2 regions of the Fervidobacterium nodosum Rt17-B1 genome follow, and region 2 is predicted to be linked to the other one. Evidence: riboswitches for the same ligand, from Rfam matches in the RefSeq annotation. Region 2 holds a riboswitch; the other holds the start of a gene.
The links. Region 2 has a riboswitch for thiamine pyrophosphate ahead of FNOD_RS01595 (thiamine ABC transporter substrate-binding protein). Riboswitches for the same ligand answer to the same signal wherever they lie in the genome.

Region 1 (3,420 bases), 750 kb from region 2:
CTCTTTCAACCAATTCGCGCATAACGAACAATTCTTCCAATTGTTGATGGTCAGTGGCATCAAGAATAGCGCCGGGTCTCATGCCATCACCTAAGCTAAGCGTTACGTCGTATTCTCTAGCTATATCTAATATCTCGTCGAAATACTCATAGAAAGGATTTTCTTTGTTATTTTTTATCATCCAGCCTGTGACAATCGCTCCCCCGCGACTAACTATTTTTAGTATTCTTTGGTTGTTTTTAACCTTTTCAAGCACGTTTTTCGTTATTCCAACGTGAATGGTCATGAAGTCTATACCATCTTCTGCGTGCGATTTAACCATATCTATGAAATCTTTCTCTGAGAAATCTACAACGTTTTTTCCAGATTTGTACGAAAGAACAGCGGAATCGTAAATTGGTACTGAACCAACCGGCACAGGGCTCATTTCGACTAAAATTCTTCTCATTTCCTTTAAATCTCCCCACGTGGAGAGTACCATGACGGAATCCGCACCAGAGTCTATAGCTACTTTTAACTTTTCGATTTCTTCTTCAAGTGAACTATAGCCAAGTGATGTTCCAATGTTTGCGTTAACTTTTACAGAAAATCCTTCACCGACAACCATTGGTCTTGATATTTTGTGGATTTTGTTTTTTGGTATAACGGCTTTTCCAGAAGAAAGTTTTTCTAATATTTCTTTAACATCTACACCCTCATATTCTGCACAAATTGACATTTCTGGAGATATTTGAGATTTTCTTGCCATTTCAAGTTGTGTCATACTCTCACCCACATCTTATCTTCTGAGGTTTCTATTCTTTTCAGCTCTTCTTCTATCAATTCAGCAGCGCGAAGACCAGACATTATCATTCCACCGAAAATTGGCCCCATTCTTGGTCCACCACCGACACTTACCGCCGCCATGCCCATGACGTAAAGACCGGGGTAAATTTCTTTTGTGTTTTCAACGACGAATTTTTCACCATTCTCAGCGTCCATTGGAAATTCGTATTCAACAACTCCGCATGAGCAAAGGTTTTCCGAAGAACCTTTTACAGAATTAATTATTCCTCTTTTGGAGAGTAATCTGACGAGATTTGCTGGATGTCCCGTGCCGTCAACTGTGAATTTAGCTACAACCGTTATAGGGTCGACGTGTAATTTTTCCTTTATAGTTGGCATCCAGTTTATGACAACACCGGATATTCTTTCATTGTACATAACAAGGTCTTCAACGAATACGTTATTGAATATATACGCACCATTTTTCGTTGCGTTGTAAAGCATTGCGGAAGCAAAGTGCACGGCATCAACAACGATGAACTCATCTTCCTTTTTGTACTTAATATGATGTTCCTTCAAATACCATTCGAGTTCACTTTCCAAAACTAGTTCATTGAACATCATTCCACCGCCCCAAATACCTCCGCCAGGTTCGTTTTTCGCCTCAAAAATCGCTACTTTTCTACCATTTTTGGCAAGTTCTGTGGCAAGAGCAAGGGCGCTTGGCCCACATCCAGCTATAGCTACATCTACATTCAGCACATCGTTTAGTTTTTGGAAGTAATGCTTTACGATAAGTTGGGAAATCTTTAAGTCTTTCATACTCATCTCCTCCCTGTTTTGAAGTTTTTTACAATAAAAAATCCCTCCGAATTTTCTTCGGAGGGATTTTTGTTTTGATATTTCATTTTGCTTATTTAACTTTTTTACAATAATTACCACTCCCAATCCCTCCGCCGGTATTACCCGGATCAGGTTCGTAGGGTCGAGGGATTGCCTCCCTCCTCTCAGCCCCGCAGTATGGAGCTCCCCTTGGGAGAATATTCACTTTTTCTAATTTGATTTTATCTTACCTATATCTGTATGTCAATTGCCGATTTTTGGTGAATTTGTTTGATTATTTGTATTTTGATAGCTCAGAATCGATTCAATCAACCCAAAGCGCCTAATTTTCTTCCGCCGATTATATGGAAGTGTATGTGGTGAACTTCTTGACCAGCGTCTTTGCCATTGTTTTGGACGATTCTATAGCTTTCGAGGTTTTGGTCTTTTGTTACTTTTTTTATCACTTCAAATAGTTTCCACATGTTTTTAGAATCTTCTTCGGAAAGGTCGTTTATTGTCGCAATGTGTTTTTTGTATATCGCAAGCAGATGAACAGGAGCGACTGGGCGAATGTCTTTGATAACGATAAAGTCATTGTCTTCGTATACTTTTTCAGAAGGTATTTGCCCATCGATTATTTTGCAAAATACACAATCATTCATCATTTTCACCCCCACAATCTGAAAGATTTCATTTTTTAATTTTGTTTATTGTTTTTATCTTACTTTCAAGGTTGTAATATTTTCCATTGCCTACGTTGAGCGCGTTTGCACTTGTATTGAATAAGTAGATTATTGAATAATCATCAATATCAATTTGGTTTAATTCAGAATTTTTTGATTTAACTAATCCACCTTTTAGAATTTTCAGCGATGAAATTTTCGAATTAACTATGTTCAGCTCAGAAAGATCCGAGATTTCAGAGTTGTCTATTTGAGAGTCGTACATGATTACTTTGGAAAGTAGAGAAGTCACGAAGGTGTTTACTACAGAGTTGTTTATATATACTTTTCCGCAATTTTGGATGTTTAGGTTTTCTATCTTTGAGTTTATTATATACACAGCGTAAGCGCCATTTATTGTTACATTTTGAAGCTCAGAATTTCTTATGACGACAAAATTTGGTAGTACTAAATTGGCATTGTTGGCCTTCGCGTTATCAAGAAAGATTAAAGCCCCTATATCGGAGTTTATGTTTGTAGTGTAAGCATTCCCATTTAAGTAAAGTATGCCACTTTGGGTTACGCTTAATCTTCCGCTTTCGAGGATAGTTATTGGACCTGTTGATATGAATGAACCTTTGATGTTTAGCTCAGAATTGAGCGCGTTCATTATAACCACGCCTTCCTCAAGTATGAGCCCACTTTGTTCGTTTAGAATAACTTTGCTCAGGAGTCTGTAAGGTGATTTTGAAGAGAGTAAGAATTTTTTCCCAGATATGTTTGTTATTGGGACTTGGGAATCTAGTATGTCTAGTTTTTCAAGTAGTGGAGGGATGAATATAACATCGGAGATATTACCGAATTCATCTTCAAATACCGCGATTTGAGGATTTTCAGACAAGGTTACTTCCGTGCTCTTTACCGGATTTCCTAACGAACGGTTGGTTGGATTAATTACTAAAGCCGCTTTGGTGAATGTATAAGCATACAAAGATTGGGTAACTTCAATAGGTTCTTTGTCTGGTTGTGTCTTAACTTCCACGGTGTATGTCTTGTTGTCTATTGTAATTTTTCTTTCACCATCTTTAAGGAGCATTCCATCTAAAAAGGTGTACGGATAATTTTTTCCGTCGACTTTTATAGTCTTATTTAACTCTATTTTTTTAAT
Region 2 (3,420 bases):
GCCTAGCAAAAATCCCACCTTTAAAAATTGAGAAAAAGTACTAAGAAATGTTAATAATATAACAATTATAACGATTAACTTTCTCAAATTTTAATCCTCCTTTCGATTTTTATAATCCTATTATTTTAGACCTTACCTATCTAAAGTTTGTTCATCATTTTATAAAACTAAATAAAAATGGGCTGCGATATTCAAAAGGCAGCCCATTAATTATGATTACCTAAACTTATTCATCTTCTAGCCAATCACAGCCTTTTCCCATTTTTTGAGTACTTCATCTATCCTGTCGTTGACATCTGGCTTGACTTTGAGAATTTTCTTAAATGTTGGTACATATTTGAAAACTTCGGGAAGCTCGACATTTATAACCGGCATCATCCATTGATTAAGAGGCACTTCTTTTTGAAAATCTGGTGTTAGTATAAACTCTAAAAATGTCCTTGCAAGTGCGAGATTCTTTGCACCCTTTACAATTGAGGCATACTCTTCAAGCACGTATGCTCCTTCTTCGAATATAACGGGCATATACTTTATTGAACCGTACTTGTACATGCTGTAAGCACCATCTGTGGCATAGCTTACTATTATATCTGCTTCCCCTGTTTCAATCATCTTAAACGCTGCACTCCAACCACTTGTAAACATTAAAACATTATTTTTTAATTGTTTCCAATATTCCATAGCATCATCTTCGCCGAATGCAGCGATAGTCCACATAAGAAAAGTTAAGCCAGTACTTGATGTTCTTGGATCGATAAGTACTATCTTACCTTTATATTCAGGCTTGAGTAAATCTTTAAAGGAACGTGGTGGGTTTTTAATCTTTTCTACGTTGTAAATCATGGCAAGTGCACCGTAATCGTAAACAGTACCATAATCTGTAACTAAAGACTTATAAACAATATTTTTTGAGTTAACTGGTCTATATTTCTCAAGAACACCTTCCTTAATGGCCTTTTGTAACTGTTGAGGATTTAAGCCTATCACTACATCAGCTTTAGGTGAATTTTTTTCGGCGATAATTCTTGCTAAGACATCTCCCATCGAACCAAAACTTATCATTTTAACTTTGCATTTGTAGACCTTTTCGAACTTCGGCGCTATAACTTTTCCTATACCTCCAGCAAAGCTATCGGACGTGTAAATAACAAGCTCTGCAGCAATAATCACTAAAGAAACAACTAAAAGTAGAGAAATAACCAAGAACTTTTTCATCCTCCCACCTCCAAAAATAAATCGTCCCTCCGCATTTTTTCGGAGGGACGATTTTTAATTGCTTATTCCAGAACTCAAATTTTTGAGTCACCTGGTCCCTCCGCCGGTATTACCCGGATCAGGTTCGAAGGGTCGAAGGATTGACTCCTTCCTCTCAGCCCCGCATTTTGGAGCTCCCCTCCAGGCATTATTAAATTCAATCCTATTATAACCCTTTGTTAGACTGTGTCAAGTATTAAATTGTATCTTTAAAAGATTCTTTTATAAAATTTCCCACTTTAATATTCCTTCTTCCCAAATAAACTTTACAGTTTGGCCTTCTTTTACTTTTTCATCAATTATGAGTTCTGCAAGCTTAAATTCTACAGTATTCTCAAATAATCTTCTCAAAGGCCTTGCTCCCATTGACGGAACGTACCCCTCAGTTGCAAGGTATTCTCTCATACTCTCATCAAGAACAACCTTTATATCTTTATCTGAATCGATGAGTCTTTCGTTTAATTCCTTTGTGTATATTTCGATTATCTCCTTGATGTGTTCTTTCTTAAGAGGCTTAAAGACTACAGCCGCATCTATTCTGTTTATAAGCTCTGGGCGGAAGTATTTCCTCATTTCTTCTTCTATATGTCTTGGTATCAAGTCTTCGAAACCCTCTTCAATGTCTTGCATTATAACATCTGAACCAATGTTACTTGTCATTATGATTATGGTATTCCTAAAGTCAACTGTCGTCCCTTTACCATCTGTAAGTCTTCCATCATCAAATAACTGTAAGAGTACATTGAACACTTCTGGGTGCGCCTTTTCAATTTCGTCAAAGAGCACTACACTGTAAGGTCTTCTTCTAACTTGCTCTGTTAATTGACCACCTTCTTCATAACCAACGTATCCCGGAGGTGCACCTATAAGTCTGGCTACTGAATGCTTTTCCATATATTCGCTCATATCGATTCTTATAAGCGCTTTTTCACTACCAAATAGTACATCCGCTAATCTCTTAGCAAGCTCTGTCTTACCAACTCCGGTTGGTCCGAGGAACAAGAACACACCAAGTGGTCTTTTTGGATTTCTAATACCTGCACGGGACATTTTGATTGCATTCGAAACAATCTTCACTGCTTCTTCTTGGTCAACAAACTTTTCATGTATTATCTTTTCAAGGTTCTTTATCTTTTCCTTTTCATCACCCATTATTTTACCGACGGGGATACCCGTCCATCTTTCAATAACACTTGCGATATCTTCTTCAACTATTTCTTTCTTTCCATCAATTTTTGCTCTTGCCGCAGCTTCGTCTACAAGATCAACTGCTTTGTCTGGCAAAAATCTGTCGGTGATATACCTTGCGGACATCTTCGCCGCAAACTCAATTGCCTTATCACTTATAGAGACGTTGTGGAATTCTTCAAATTTGGCCTTCAAACCTTTCAAGATTTCGATGGTTTCTTCTATACTTGGTTCTGGGACAAAGATTACTTGGAATCTTCTTGCTAACGCTTTGTCTTTTTCAATATGTTTCCTGTATTCTTCAACTGTAGTCGCACCGATAACCCTTAACGTTCCACGGGCAAGCTCTGGTTTTAGAATGTTACCTGCATCAAGTGCACCCTCAGCGGCACCAGCACCAACAACTGTGTGTAATTCGTCGATAAAGAGTATAACGTCTGTTCTCTTCTTAAGTACGTCTATAAGTTTTTTTAGTCTTTCCTCGAATTCCCCTCTGAATTTCGTACCAGCAACCAATCTTGCAAGGTCTAATTTAAGTATTGTTTTATTCTTCAAGAATTCTGGCACGTCCTTATTAACAATCCTTTGCGCAAGCCCTTCAACAATCGCTGTTTTACCAACGCCTGGGTCACCTATCAGAACGGGGTTGTTCTTAATCTTGCGTCCAAGTATCTCAATCATCCTGTTGATTTCATTTTCACGGCCAACTACAGGCATGAGTTGTCCGTTTTTTGCCATTTCGGTGAGGTTTTCAGTAAACTTTGCAAGAATGTCGATGTTTTCTTCTTCAGAATAAGTCCTTTGCATTCTTAATTGTTTTATAGCACTGTAAAGCGCATCTTGTGTTACCCCGTATTTACTCAATAACCTATAAGTTGTTGTCTCTGGTACAATAGCCATTGCTAAAAGTAAGTGGTCTGTACCAACCTTTTCATCTCCCATTCTTTTCGCTTCGCGTTTTGCCTCGTTAATAACTTT

Region 1: linked by a shared signal. The riboswitch ahead of FNOD_RS07425 (sulfide-dependent adenosine diphosphate thiazole synthase) and the one ahead of FNOD_RS01595 (thiamine ABC transporter substrate-binding protein) in region 2 are both predicted to bind thiamine pyrophosphate.

Annotation. Positions count from the first base shown of each region.
Region 1 covers NC_009718.1:1,538,500-1,541,919, forward strand. The annotation lists gene thiC (phosphomethylpyrimidine synthase ThiC) at 1-763, opposite strand, end outside; gene FNOD_RS07425 (sulfide-dependent adenosine diphosphate thiazole synthase) at 760-1,587, opposite strand; TPP riboswitch at 1,696-1,808, opposite strand; gene FNOD_RS07430 (histidine triad nucleotide-binding protein) at 1,917-2,252, opposite strand; gene FNOD_RS07435 (hypothetical protein) at 2,281-3,420, opposite strand, start outside.
Region 2 covers NC_009718.1:336,559-339,978, reverse strand. The annotation lists gene FNOD_RS01600 (substrate-binding periplasmic protein) at 1-87, opposite strand, end outside; gene FNOD_RS01595 (thiamine ABC transporter substrate-binding protein) at 238-1,215, opposite strand; TPP riboswitch at 1,294-1,405, opposite strand; gene FNOD_RS01590 (ATP-dependent Clp protease ATP-binding subunit) at 1,477-3,420, opposite strand, start outside.